DNA from 2 places in the Williamsia sp. D3 genome. Region 2 is predicted to be linked to the other one. Evidence: predicted binding sites of a transcription regulator. Region 2 holds the regulator's gene; the other holds the start of a gene.
The links. Region 2 encodes LexA, which represses DNA repair genes until DNA is damaged. Its sites were predicted from a motif close to CGAACANNTGTTCG; they were not measured.
Positions count from the first base shown of each region.

Region 1: W823_RS50165 (HNH endonuclease signature motif containing protein) is a predicted target of LexA. The motif match lies at 4,292-4,305, and genes of this name have one in related genera.

Region 1 covers NZ_AYTE01000031.1:473,164-480,555, reverse strand. The annotation lists gene ileS (isoleucine--tRNA ligase) at 1-193, shown strand, start outside; gene W823_RS50190 (WHG domain-containing protein) at 190-936, opposite strand; gene W823_RS50185 (nitroreductase/quinone reductase family protein) at 1,051-1,512, shown strand; gene W823_RS50180 (DNA polymerase IV) at 1,580-2,941, shown strand; gene W823_RS59705 (TetR-like C-terminal domain-containing protein) at 2,945-3,259, opposite strand; partial or broken gene W823_RS59700 (TetR/AcrR family transcriptional regulator) at 3,359-3,517, opposite strand; gene W823_RS50170 (1-acyl-sn-glycerol-3-phosphate acyltransferase) at 3,571-4,230, shown strand; gene W823_RS50165 (HNH endonuclease signature motif containing protein) at 4,367-5,932, shown strand; gene W823_RS50160 (asparaginase) at 5,996-6,928, opposite strand; gene W823_RS50155 (hypothetical protein) at 7,076-7,392, shown strand, end outside.
Region 2 covers NZ_AYTE01000026.1:331,721-339,112, forward strand. The annotation lists partial or broken gene hrpA (ATP-dependent RNA helicase HrpA) at 1-921, shown strand, start outside; gene nrdR (transcriptional regulator NrdR) at 952-1,401, opposite strand; gene W823_RS56680 (LysM peptidoglycan-binding domain-containing protein) at 1,497-2,018, opposite strand; gene lexA (transcriptional repressor LexA) at 2,241-2,960, shown strand; gene W823_RS46615 (acyl-CoA dehydrogenase family protein) at 3,066-4,208, opposite strand; gene hflX (GTPase HflX) at 4,295-5,731, opposite strand; partial or broken gene dapF (diaminopimelate epimerase) at 5,777-6,666, opposite strand; gene miaA (tRNA (adenosine(37)-N6)-dimethylallyltransferase MiaA) at 6,694-7,392, opposite strand, start outside.

The DNA of each region.
Region 1 (7,392 bases), on a different contig from region 2:
CATCCGCGTGACACTCGCGGTGCCCGACAACCACGTCGAGTGGGCGCGGCGGCACCGCGATCTGATCGCCGGGGAAGTTCTTGCGGTCGAGCTCGACCTGGTGGCCGGTCACGATGGCAACGCCGCCGGCGAGTGGGTGGCCTTGGGTGACGGTGTGCAGGCGACGCTGGCGAAGGCCACCACGGCCAGTTAGTCACCCGTCGACTGGTCGCGCCCGAGTCCGATCCGATCGAGCACGCCGCCGATCTGGAGGTCGAACAGGACCTCCAGATCGGTTGGCGGTTCGGATCCGAACTGGCCGAACACTTCCAGGCTGGTCAGCCCAACCGTGGTGGCCCACAGCAGGATCGCCGTATGAACGTGCTGGTCGCCGATGTCGAGGGCGAACTCGTCTCTGATCGGTGCGAAGCCGGCACCTGGTAGGTCGCCATATCTCGGTCGATCTCCGATCCGCCCGGCAGATGCCGCCTGCTGCAACGTTTTCAGCAGCAGTCCGACGACGCGAGTGCCCGGCTCGGTGGTCAGTTCTGCGGGTGCCTGGTAGCCGGGCACGGGGCTGCCGTAGAGCAGTGCGTAGCGGGCCGGTTCGGCCACTGCCCATCGTCGGAAAGCTTGGCAGCTGACCATCAGTCGTTCCCGGAATGCGTCCGGGGCGGCCGATTCGTTGGCTTCCGCCACGTGATCTGCCAGCTCGGTGTACGCATCCACCACCAGCAGCGTCAACAACTGGTCGCGGTTGGCGACGTACCGGTAGACGGCGGACGAGACCAAGTCGAGGTCGCGTGCGATGGCACGCAGCGACAGCGCCGCAGCGCCATATCTGGCCAGATGATCGCGGCCGAGTTCGAGGATGCGTTCCTGGGTACGGGCGCGGGCCATCGCGCGCGGCGTCGACTCCGTCGCGGTTTTCTCTCGGTGAGGCGATTGCGGGGGCACCCGTCCATCTTCACACAAAAGAGAGCAGTGCTCTTGCACTTTTGGCGACGGGGGCGCACACTCGGAGAATCAGAGAGCAGTGCTCTCATCAACTCGAGAAACCCAGGAGCCACCGTGACCGCCGCGACCCACTACAACAAGCCTGGTAAGTCCGTTGCCGTGTTCAACTCGGTTGTCGCGTGGATGGCCGACCGTGGGATCACTCTCGCCGGCGCCCGCACGCTCGAGGTCCGCGGTCGCAAGAGCGGTGCGATCCAGCGCATCCCGGTCAACCCGTTGCGTCTGGACGGCCGGACATTCCTGATCGGTGCTCGCGGAGAGACGCAGTGGGCGAGGAATGTGCGGGCGTCGGGGGAGTGCACGCTGCGCGGTGGCCGGACTTCGACGACCTACCGCGTCACCGAGCTGGCCCATGCGGACAAGCCGCCGGTGCTTCGCCCGTATCTCAAGCGCTGGGGCTGGGAGGTTGCGTCGTTGATGCCCGTCAAGATCTCCGCAGGCTCGAGCGATGATGAACTGATCGCCGCGGGCCCGGCCATTCCCGTGTTCGAGCTGACGCCGGTGCACGTCCGCTGATCCGCTGAATGGGGCATACCATCACTGTGTGCGGGTGCAGGACGGGAACATCAGTTCCCGGTGGGTGATGCATATCGACATGGATGCGTTCTTCGCATCTGTCGAGCAGCTCACCCGTCCAACACTTCGAGGCCGCCCGGTGCTGGTCGGGGGACTGGGCGGCCGAGGAGTTGTCGCCGGCTGTAGTTATGAGGCGCGGGTTTTCGGTGCACACTCGGCAATGCCGATGCACCAAGCGCGCCGACTGGTCGGCCCGGGCGCCGTCGTCCTCCCGCCCCGCGGATCCGTCTACCGGGCGGTGAGCCTGCGGGTCTTCGGTCTGATTCGCGCCCAGGTTCCTGTCATCGAGATGTTGTCGTTCGATGAGGCTTTCGCCGAGCCGGTCGAACTGGCAGGCGCGTCGGCCGACGTCGCCGCAGCTTTTGCCGAGCGCCTCCGGGCCCGTATTCGGGACGAGCTGGGCTTGGCCGCCTCGGTCGGCTTCGGGAGTGGCAAACAGATCGCAAAGATCGCGTCGGGTATGGCAAAACCGGACGGTGTGGTGGTGGTGACGCCGGGGGAGCAGCGCGAGTTCCTCGCCCGGCTGCCCGTGCGCAAACTGTGGGGCATCGGCCCGGTCGCCGGGGAGCGACTGCAGCGCTTGGGAATCGACACCATCGGAGACCTTGCACGAATGTCGACGCTGGAGGTGTCGTCGGTTCTCGGTGCCACCGTCGGGCCCGGGTTGCACCTGCTGGCTCAGGGGATAGACGACCGGCCGGTCGCTGAACGGGCATCGGCCAAGCAGATCAGCGCCGAATCGACCTTTGCCGAGGACATCACCGACCTCGGGCATCTGCGCGGTGCTGTCGAGCGGGCTGCGACGTCTGCGCATCGGAGACTGCTCGCCGATGGGCGGGGCTCGCGCACGGTGGTGGTCAAACTGAAGAAGTCGGACATGTCGGTGCTGACCCGGTCGACCACTCTTGCGGCTGCGACCACCGAGCTGCCCGTACTCACTGCTGCCGCGCAGCGACTAGCGTTGGATCCCCAGGAGATCGGGCCCATCCGCCTTGTCGGCGTTGGTTTCTCGGGACTGACGGCGGTGCAGCAGTTTGCGATGTTCCCCGAGCTCGACTCCACTTTCGAGGCCCCGGAGTCAAGCGCGGAATCGACATCGGAGGAGATGTACCACCCGGGCGGTCGCGACCCCAACGCCGACCGACTGCGTTGGACCACCGGCAACGATGTGCACCATCGCGAGTACGGGCACGGGTGGGTCCAGGGCAGCGGACACGGCCGGGTCACGGTTCGATTCGAAACACGAAGTGGCGGGCCGGGATTCGCCAAGACGTTCTCGCTGGACGATCCGCAGTTGGAAGTGGCGGATCCACTGCTCAGCCTGGATTGGCCGGAAGAACATCTCCGGTTCGCGAACGAGGATGAGTAACGATCACTGCTCGGCGGCTGCATGCAGGTGGACAAACACGGCGTCGGTCACCATGGCGTCGAGGTCTGTCTCGAACACGTCGAGCGCGCGAGTCGCGGTCAGCGAGGCGATTCCGTGTATCGACGCCCACAGCAACAAGGCTCGGCTGCTCGCCTGGTCGCGCCCGACAACGGTCGCGACCAGCCCCTCCACGGTCGTGAGCATGGGGATCGTCGTGCCGCGCAAGTTTTCGCCACCACCTTCGAGTAGATCGTGGCGGAACAGCAGTTCGAACATCCCGGGTCGGCGTGCGGCGAAATCGACGTAAGCGCGAGCCATCGCTGACAGTGTTGTGTTCGGTGAAGTAGACGGCTCCGAATCTGACTCCGCCATAGCTGTTTTCAGATCGTCCAGGCCGGCCGCTGCGATTGCCGCCAACAGGCTCCGGTGAGTGGGGAAATAGCGTCTTGGCGCTCCGTGTGACACGCCCGCGTGTCGCGCAATCGATCTGAGTCCGACCGAAGCGAGCCCCGCAGAGTCGACGAGTTCGATGCCTGCCTGCACCAAGAGCGCTCTTGTATCTGGAGGATCCGCCATGTAGACAGTGTCTACCAACGGAGTAGACGATGTCTACAAGAGGAGGTCGATCCATGTGGTACTGGGTTTTCAAATATGTCTTGATCGGTCCCTTTCTGCGGCTCGTCGCGCGTCCACACGTTGTCGGGTTGTCGAACTTTCCCCCGACCGGACCTGTGATCGTGGCGGCGAACCACTTGGCGGTGGTCGACTCTCTGCTGATGGTTCTCGTGTTGCCGCGCCGGGTCACCTTTGTCGCCAAGGCGGAGTACTTCACGGGCACGGGTATTCGTGGCTGTGTGCAGCGGTGGTTCTTCTCGGCCACCGGGCAACTTGCCATTGACCGCCGAGGGGGTGCCGCAAGCGTTTCCGCACTCGATGAAGCTGTCGCCATCGTCGGTGCCGGCGGTGTGTGGGGCATCCACCCTGAGGGCTCGCGATCGAGAGATGGGCTGCTGCACCGGGGGAGAACCGGCGTGATGCGTGTCGCCTTGACGACGGGTGCGCCGGTTGTGCCTTTGGCGCTCAAGGGAACCGACCGCGTGAACCCTCCTGGCGCGCGGCTGTGGCGGCCTGGCAAGGTGGACGTCGTAGTCGGGCAGCCCCTTGTCTTGTCGCAGTTTTCGGCCGATAGTTCAACGGATGTACGTGAGGCCACGGACCATCTGATGGCGACCCTCTCGCGATTGTCGGGCCAGCAGTATGTCGACAGCTACACGCAGCGCGCTGCTTGATTGTTCTCTCTACCAATAAATTTGGCCCCCTTTCATCGTAGGTGGGGGACAGAGTTGAAATAGAACATGTGTTCGACATTGTCCGGTTCTGTTGGTAGACTCGGTGAAAGGGGTTCGAGGGCTGGGGGGCTTGTCGATGAGTGATTCGGTGACGGTGGATCCACCGCCAATGCCGGTGTTGGTGGGGTTGTATCGCGATCTTGATGCGCTGCTGCAGAGGATTGCTAGTGCGTCGTCGGTGGACGTTGATGATGTGCAGGTTGCTGAGTTGGTGCGGGTGAACGAGAGAGTGGTTCGGGCACTGACGTTTCAGGGCCTCAAGCGGTTGCAGGAGGTCAATGATCGGGGCTTGTTTCGTAAGGCTGGTCATTCGACGTTGCATCGGTTTGTGATGAATGAGCTGCGGGTGTCTCGCGGTGATGCGTCATCGCGGTTGAAAGCACTGGATGCTGCCGGCGAATTGATGTCGATGCAAGGCGAGCCGCTGCCCCCGAAATGCCCGGCCGCTGCCCAAGCCCTCGCCGACGGGGCAATTGGGTTGGCGCACATGGATGTGATGCTCAAAGTCCGCGACAAGATTCCGCACAAATCAGCACCGGAAGTCTATGACGTGGTCGATGCGTGGATGACCGACAACGCCCGCATATCCACTCCCACCGAACTCGAGGTGTGTGGTCGGGAAGTGTTGGCCCGGGTTGATCCCGATGGCTCACTGACCGATGATGCCGACCGCAGACGCAACCGCGGCCTGTCTGATGGTGATCAGGGGTTGGACATGATGGCCAAAATCACCGGCAACCTCGACCCTCAGACGTTGGCGTTGTTTCGCACGGTGATGGATGTATGGGCCGCACCGGGAATGAACAATCCTGATGACCCGAACTCACCGACCGGCGCTGCTGACGATCCGACCATGGATCCGGCGATCATCGAGGCTGCCGCGGGGCGCGATTCCCGGAGTAGAGCCCAGCGTCAGCATGATGCTTTCAAGGCGATCATGAAGACCATTTTGGAGTACAAACTGCTCGGTAGCTCCCACCGTGGCCTGCCGGTGCAGGTGATCATCACGATGACCAAGCAGCAGCTTGATGAGGCCGCGGGGATCGCCCATACCGCCTCCGGCGTCGATGTACCCGTGAAGGATGCGTTGGAGTTGGCGGCGCGGTCGGACAAATCACTGGCGGTGTTCGCCAACCACACGGCCGACGTCCTGTACTTCGGACGCGCCAAACGCACTGCCCAACAAGGCCAGCGGATGGCGTTGTTCGCTAAAGACCGAGGCTGCACCAGCCCGGGCTGTCGTAACCCGATCTCCTGGACCGAAATTCATCACACCACCGCCTGGGCCGACGGCGGACACACCGACGTCGACGAACTCGCGCCTGCGTGTCCGCCTCACCACAAGATGATCGGACCCGGCGAGGATCAATGGCAGACAGTCATGGTCACCGACGGCCCCGACGCCGGACGAGTCGCCTGGATCCCACCCACATACATCGACCCCGACCAACACCCACGCATCAACCGGGCCCACCACACCGACCACACCATCGAAGCGGCATGGCAAAACATCATCACCGAACGACAACAAGCACTCATTGAACGCGAAGAACGCATGCAGCTCCAGCAACACAACGTGGCCGAGTTGATTGCGAGCCCAGACAATGACGACACGGGTGACTGCGACGAATCACCGAATTGATCCAAGTAGTAAGCGGCCCAAGCGCACATAAGGCGCCGGCGCGCGAGCTCAGGGGCCGGACGTCTACTCGGCGGCGAAAAATTCCGCGACATCGGCATGCCCTGCGCCACCGGCGAGCAACGCCTGCAACGCAATTCGTGCCTGGGGCCCCCGCAACCACGGCGAGATGATCGCGCCACGGGCGGCCAGATCAACAGCGCCGCCGCCGCCGCCGTACGTCGCGACGATCTCTCCCCGCGGAACCCGGGAACACACGACCACCACAACGCCACGGCCGATGGCATCGGCCACCGCATCCACCACCCGGGTGTGCGTGTTACCGGAACCCGTGGCTACCAACACGATTCCCGTCGCGCCCGCGCCCGCGCACCAACCAATGATCGAGGGGTCGACGCCGGGATACAACATCACGATGTCCACCCTCGTGCCGGCGATGGAGGTCGGCGGGAGCAGAGCCCGGGGGAGATCGGCGCGCACGGTGGCAAAAGGTGCATCGGCGGCACTGTCGAACTTGGCGGTGCCACGAGCCGGTACCAGCGAGCCACCCATCGCGATGAGAACCCCTCGCCTGCGAGACAAGGGATCGACCGCCGCAGCAATGGCAGCGGACAAGTTCGCCGGACCATCGGCGTGAAGTGAATCCGCCGGACGCTGGGCCCCGGTCATGATCACCGGCCGGGGGTCGGCGTGCATCAGATCGATCAGCATCGCCGTCTCCTCCATGGTGTCGGTGCCGTGGGTCAGCACCACTCCCGTCACCGATGGATCCTCGAGCTCGGCCACCACCGCCGACCGCACCGCGTCGAGGTCCTCCGGCAGCAGAGACGAGGAATCGAGGTGGAGCACCTCGCGGCTCCGAAGCTCGACGCCGGCTTCGGCACTGCCCGCCACCAGCTCATCAGCGGCCAGCGCCGGACGCGCGCCATCGGCAAATCGGCGACTGGCGATGGTGCCACCGGTGGTGAGAATCGACACCAGAGGTTGTGTTCTGACCACGCCGCCAGCTTCGACGGCTTCACCGCTATGCGTCAACTCGACATGTTTTTGGCATAGTGGGGCAGGACCGACGGCCCAAGCGGCCGACCGACTAGTTCTCACTGCCTCCATTTCGGTGGTAGCGGTGACAATGAGTAAGGACGGATTTTGAAGCTTCGCAAGTTCGTGACCGCCGGCGTCGCACTATGCGCCTTTGTTTCCATCGCTGCCTGTTCAGATGACGGCGGCAGCAGTGACCCCACCACCACCACGACCACCACCACCTCGGATGCCGGGCCAAGCGGCTCCACCGCCCCAGGCGGCGACGGCGTCCTCACCGACCCCAAGAAGCCGCCGACGGCCGCCGCGCTCAACGACATGCTGGTGACCGCACTCGACCCCAACATCCCGAATACCGAGAAGACCGAACTCGTCGAGGGATCGGATGCGGATCCGGAGATCTTCGACAAGCTGATCGCGGGTAT
Region 2 (7,392 bases):
GAACTGCAGGATCGACTGGCCGGTAGATCTCGCGCTGCCCTGGAGAGTGAGGCCGGCACCGCATCCCGACCTGTGGCCACCACGTGGACCGCTGACACCTTCGGAGACATCAGCCGCACATTGCGCAGTTCTGTTGCCGGGCAAGACATCACAAGCTATCCCGCCCTGACCCGCCGAGGCAGTGGTTTCACGGTGGTCGCCGTACCCACCCAGGCCGAGCAGGCTGCGAACATGTACGACGCTGTTGTCGAGATGATCGTCTCCAGCGTTCCGCCACTACGACCGTCGGTGACATCGACACTGAGCACCGCCGAGCGACTCGCCCTCAGTCAGAGCCCCTACCCGGACACCGCTGCTCTTCTGGCCGATTGCGTTCGGGCTGCCGTGGTGGACCTTGTACCCAACCCGCCGAATGTCTGGACGACAAGCGAATTCGCTGCACTTCGGGAAAATGTGGCCCGCCAGGCAACCGGGAGGGCAACGGACAAACTACGCAGGGTGGCGACGATCCTGACCCGCGTGGCGCCCCTACGAACGGCGATCACCGCGGGCGCCAGATCGATCGCCGCAGACGACGTGCGGGACCAGCTGGACGAGCTGCTGTTCGACGGATTCGTCTCTGCGACACGCGACGAACACCTCTCGGAGATCCCCCGCTACCTCGATGCTGCGAGGTCGAGGCTCGAACAGCTCCCGGCAGGCGCCGCTCGCGATGCCCAGTCGATGGCTGCCATCGACCGGGTGGTGTCGGCGTGGACTGATCACCTGCGACACGTGCCGCCCGGTCGCCGGGACGCGGTCAACGACCAAGCTGGATGGATCGTCGAAGAGCTGAGAGTTGGACTGTTCGCACAGCACCTGCGTACTGCGTATCCCGTGTCGGAGAAACGGGCGATCAAGGCCATCCGGGAACTGCGCTGATCCGGCAGCACCACTGCCGGACGAAAGCGGTCAGGGTTTGGCCGCTCGCAGATCGTCGATCTCTTTCTGGAAGTCTTCGACTGAGTCGAACGAGCGATACACCGACGCAAAGCGAAGGTAAGCGACCTCGTCGAGATCTCGTAACGGGCCCAGGATCGCCAGGCCCACTTCGTTGCTGGGAACTTCGGCCGATCCTGAGGCTCGAACGGCCTCTTCGACCTGCTGCGCGAGCAGGTGCAGACGGTCATCGTCGACCGCGCGGCCCTGGCAGGCGCGCCTCACGCCCCTCATCACCTTCTCGCGGCTGAAAGGTTCGGTGACACCGTTGCGTTTGACGACCGCGAGGACTGCGCTCTCCACGGTGGTGAACCGCCGTCCGCATTGCGAGCAGGCCCGCCGACGACGAATCGCCTGGCCCTCGTCGGCCACCCGTGAGTCGACGACCCGCGTGTCCTCGTTCTTGCAAAACGGGCAGTGCATGCAGGGTTCCTCGGACGTCAGCGGCCCCGTCGGAATGACCGGACACTCTGTTGTAGAGGATACCGCCCGGCCGATTGCTTGCCCCAGCACTGCAGCTACCGCGCGTAGATCGGCGTCACCAGGGATTGCCCGGGCGACAACGCTGAATTGCTCATCGCGTTGAGGTCCATGATCTTCTCCACCACCGCTTCGGTCGGCATCTCGGGTGCGATTCGAGAGGCGATGTCGCCCAACGATTCTCCCGACTGCACGTGGACGACCGCCGTCCCGGTGTTCGCCGGAGCGGCACCGCTCTCGACAACCCGGCCGAAGAACATGAGGAACAGCACGAGCATCATCAGGCCGATTCCGACCACGGCGGCTCCGGCCCAGGCACGTCGGCGGAAATACACATCGCGCTCGACGGCAACCGACGGTGCGGAACTGCCCGGCTCGGAGCAGCCCACCACAACACGGCGGTCTGCGGCGAGCCTGCGGTCGGCCGGTCGGCGAGTACTGTCGACACGCGCTCGCGCCGTGCGGGTGTACTGATCGGAGGCGACGGGCCCACCGACTCGGGCGAGGCGGCGACGGGGCCGCTCAGCGGCCGGGCGGCTGATGGTGGTGGCTGCAGTCATTGTTCGATCCTCGGGTCAACAGTTCGATCACTCGTTCGATTGAACGAATGTTCGAGTTGTATCACGGGGGTCCGACACACGCCACGCCCAATCGAACAAATGTTTGAGAGTTGTGACTGATTGCATTAGCGTGATCCCCATAATCCAACGAACAACGTGTGCGTTTTCTTCTCTCGACAGCTACGACACCTTGGCCGGACACCGTACGAACTGGAGGACCTGATGGCCGATACGACAGACACCCGGACGCCGCCGGACGCGGCGGCCGCGACGGTGGTCACTTCCGAACCGCTGGCCGAGGGGTCTCTGACCCCGCGCCAGAAAGCCGTGCTGGAGGTGATCCGGGCGTCGGTCCGCGAACGCGGCTATCCCCCGTCCATCCGCGAGATCGGTGATGCCGTCGGCCTCACCTCCACGTCGTCGGTCGCTCATCAGCTCCGCACCCTCGAGCGCAAAGGATTCCTCCAGCGCGAGAACAACCGTCCCCGGGCGGTCAACATCCAGGACACCGACCTCAACCCGGCCACGGCGGCCGGCCAGGTCCAGGTACCCGACGAATCACTGCCGACACCGACGTTCGTTCCGGTCCTCGGCCGCATCGCGGCCGGCGGGCCGATCCTGGCCGAGGAAGCCGTCGAAGACGTGTTCCCGCTACCGAAAGAGCTTGTCGGGGAAGGGTCTCTGTTCCTCCTGCGGGTGGTCGGCGAGTCGATGATCGATGCCGCCATCTGTGACGGCGACTGGGTGGTCGTCAGACAGCAGAATGTCGCAGACAACGGCGACATCGTCGCGGCCATGATCGACGGAGAGGCGACCGTCAAGACGTTCAAACGCACCAAGGATGCGGTGTGGCTGATGCCGCACAACCCGGTGTTCGACCCCATCCCCGGCGACAACGCCGTTGTGTTGGGCAAAGTCGTCACGGTGATGCGGCGCCTCTGAGGCGTCCGGCAACATCCTCGGTAACCGGGGACGCGGGGACTACGCAGACACGAGTGGGGTGCACCTTCCGGTGCACCCCACTTCGCGTAGTTATGAAACTCGTACTCAGACCCCGAGGCTTCGGCCGATGACTTCCTTCATGATCTCGGTGGTGCCGCCGTAGATGGTCTGAACGCGCGAATCGAGGAAGGCCTTGGCCACCGAGTACTCACGCATGTAGCCGTAGCCACCGTGCAGTTGCAGGCAACGATCGATGAGGTGGACCTGGTTCTCGGTGGCGTAGTACTTCGCCATCGCCGCGTCCGGAACGGTGAGCTTCTTCTCGTTCAGCAGTTCGATACACCGATCGACGAACACACGGGTGGTAGCGGTGGACGTCGCCAGTTCGGCGAGCAGGAACCGCGAGTTCTGGAAGCTACCGATCGGGCGGCCAAATGCCTTGCGGTCCTTCGTGTACTGGATTGTCGTCTCGAGAACCGACTCCATCGCACCGGCCGCCACAACAGCGATCGACAGGCGCTCCCGCGGGAGGTTCTGCATCAGGTAGATGAAGCCCATCCCCTCCTCGCCCAGCAGGTTCTCGGCGGGCACCTTGACGTTGTCGAAGCTCAGCTCGGCGGTGTCCTGCGCCTTCATCCCGACCTTGTCAAGATTGCGGCCGCGTTCGAATCCCTCCATACCGCGCTCGACCACCAGCAGGCTGAACCCCTTCGCACCGGCCTCGGGGTCGGTGCGGGCCACCACGATGACGAGGTCCGCGTTGATACCGTTGGTGATGAACGTCTTGGAACCGTTCAGCACCCAGTTGTCGCCGTCTTTCTTGGCGTTGGTCTTGATGCCCTGGAGATCGGACCCGGTGCCGGGCTCGGTCATCGCGATCGCGGTGATCAGCTCACCGGACACGAAGCCGGGCAGCCAGCGTGCCTTCTGCTCGTCATTGCAGAGGTCGAGCAGGTACGGCGCCACCACGTCGTTGTGCAGCGCGAATCCGATACCGCTATAGCCGCCGCGGACGGTCTCTTCGTCGATGATGGTGTTGTAACGGAAGTCGTCGACTCCCCCGCCACCGAACTCCTCGGGCGCCTCCACCGCGAGGAATCCGTTCTTTCCTGCTTCGACCCAGACATCCCGGTCCACCAGGTTCTGCTCTTCCCAGCGTTCGTGGTTCGGCGCCACGTGCTGTTCGAGGAAGCTCCGGTACGAATCACGGAAGAGAAGGTGCTCGGGCTCGAAAAGGGTGCGTTCCATCGTCAGGTCTCCGTTACAGGTGGCATTGGTTGGATATCCAACTGTAACCGGATTCTACATCTGTCCCAAAGCTGCAGTTCGAAGCGCTATTCGGCCGCCTCGGGAATGGCCAGAGATGCCAGCTGGCGCGACAGCGCGGCAGGCACCGTGGCGGTGATCGCAGTCCCGTCCGGTTCGTGACGTTCGGTCAATACGTCACCCTCGGCATGGATCCGGGACACGAGGTCGCCACGCTCATACGGCACCCGGACACTGACGTGCACGTCGTTCCTGGCCACCGACTCCCGGATGCGGTCGAGGAGTACGTCGATGCCCTCGCCGGTGGCCGCCGAGATGAACACGGCTGTCGGGAACAGCCCTTTGAGCTGCGCCAGTACCAGCGGGTCGGCCGCATCGATCTTGTTGATCACGAGCAGTTCGGGCGGAGCTGTTGCCTTCTCCTCCTCGAGCACGGATTCGATCACCTTCCGCACCGCCATGATCTGGTCGGTCGGAACCGGATCCGAACCATCAACGATGTGCAGGAGCAGATCGGCGTCGGCGACTTCTTCGAGGGTCGAACGGAAGGCCTCGACCAGCTGGGTGGGCAGATGCCGGACAAATCCGACGGTGTCGGTGATGACCAGTTCACGGCCATCCTCGAGGGACATCTGACGGGTTGTCGGATCGAGGGTTGCGAACAAGGCGTTCTGGACCAGCACGCCCGATCCGGTCAACGCGTTGATCAAACTCGATTTGCCGGCGTTCGTGTACCCGACGATGGTCACCGCTGACGCGGCAGCCTGCTTTCGCTTGGCGCGCTTAGTGGTTCGTGACGTCTTCATCTCGCGGATCTCGCGCCGCAGTTTCGCGGTGCGTTCGCGGATCCGTCGACGGTCGGTCTCGATCTTGGTCTCACCGGGTCCGCGCAGTCCGACGCCGCCATTGCTGCCGGCACGGCCACCCGCCTGCCGGGACATGGATTCACCCCAGCCACGAAGCCGCGGGAGCATGTACTCCATCTGGGCCAGGGCGACCTGCGCCTTGCCTTCTCTCGACGTCGCGTGCTGGGCGAAGATGTCGAGGATCAGCGCAGTTCGATCGACAACCTTGACCTTGACCACTTTTTCCAGAGCGGTCAGCTGAGCGGGGGTCAGCTCGCCGTCGCAGATGACGGTGTCGGCGCCGGTGGCCAAGACGATCTCACGCAGCTCATGAGCTTTGCCGGACCCGATATAGGTTGCCGGGTCGGGCTTTTCACGACGCTGGATGAGACCTTCGAGAACTTCCGACCCTGCCGTCTCGGCGAGGGCCTTGAGCTCGGCGAGACTGGAATTTGCTTGCGCAGTGGTGCTGCCCTGCGTCCAGACCCCCACCAGGACAACCCGTTCGAGTCGCAGCTGGCGGTACTCGACCTCGGTGACGTCGGTGAGTTCTGTGGACAATCCGGCGACGCGCTGCAGCGAACTGCGTTCGTCGAGCTGGAGTTCGCCGATCGTCGGCGCGTCGCGCTGATCGTTGCCGGTCTTGTTGATTTCGGTCATGAGATCACCATGGTGACACTCGGGTAGGTGTGGTGCATACCGATTTTAGAGCCATCCCTCGTTGAGCACTCCGGCGCCGACGAGTACCGACGGGCCGCGCAGCGTTGTGTTCTCGTCATCGACCGTCACCGTGATCTGGCCCCCGGGAACGTTGACGAGTACCGTCCCCTCGGACCTTCCCATGAACCGCAGAGCAGCTGCGCCGGCGGCGACGACTCCGGTACCGCAGCTGCGGGTTTCACCGACTCCGCGTTCGTGGACCCGCATCGTGATCTCGGCGTCCACGGCGTCCGCAGCGCCTGCCGACGGTGCGGTGATCAGCTCGATGTTCACACCATCGGGAAAGACTGTGTTGTCGAACGTGATCGACCCGCACAGATCGATGTCCGCCAGATCCTGCGGCGTCAACCCGTCGACCACGCACGCCAGATGGGGATTGCCGACATCCACCGACACCCCGGCGTACCGCCGGCCGTCGATCTGGCTTTGCTGTCGACGCCGAGACGGGCTGGGCCCATGTTCACGGTGACGTCGGCCGACGAACCCGTCACAGCGTGCACCGTCACCGGCCGCGCACCTGCGCGCGACCCGACGGTGAAGGAGCGTTCGGACACGAGCTCGTGCGCGGCAAGGAAATGCGCGAACACCCGGACACCGTTGCCACACATCTCCGCGATCGAGCCGTCGCCGTTGCGGTAGTCCATGAACCAATCGTCGTCGGCTATGCCGGCGCCGAGCGCTGTGAGCACACCCGCGTCGCGGAGTGCCCCGGCTGTGGCGACCCGGAGGACCCCGTCCGCCCCGATGCCACGGTGACGATCACACAGCGCCGACACGAACTCCGGGGTGAGGTCCAACTGCACGCCGGGGTCGGGCAACAGCACAAAATCGTTCTGTGTGCCGTGCCCTTTGACGAAATCGACGCGTGCGAACATTCTGTCAACGATACGCGCCCGACCTCCTCATCTGCCTGCCGCGCGCAGCGCCTGACCGGTGAGGTCCGGCGACGAGGCGTCGAGCCAGTGGATGCGAGGGTCACGGCGGAACCAGGACCGCTGCCTGCGTACGTAACGCCGCGTACCGATGAAGGTCAGCTCCTGCGCGCGCGCCACGTCGTATTCGCCGTCGATGGCCGCCATCACCTGTGCGTATCCGATGGCGCGAGCAGCGGTGACACCATCCCGGAGGCCGGCCGCCAGCAGTGTCTCCACCTCGTCGACGAAGCCCGAACCGAACATCGCACTCGTGCGTCGCTCGATCCGCTCGTCGAGCTCTGCGGTGTCGCGATCGAGTGCGATCACCGTCGTGTCCCACCTGGGGTCACCGATCGTCGGAGCCGACGCGGCGAAGGGCTGACCCGTCAGCTCCACCACTTCCAACGCCCGGACGATCCGGCGACCATCGGTGTCCAGGATCTGCCGGGCGGCTTCCGGATCCACCTGCGCCAGCCGGTCATGCATTGCTCGTGTCCCGATCCGCTCCAGTTCGTCTTCGTGGCGCCGTCGGACGGCCGGATCAGTGGCCGGGAAGTTCCAGTCGTCGAGGAGTGCCTGGATGTACATCATCGATCCACCCACCACCACCGGCGTTCGCCCCTGCGCCAGGAGACGCTCGATGTCCTCGCGGGCGGCCTGCTGATACCTGGCGACGGTCGCCGTCTC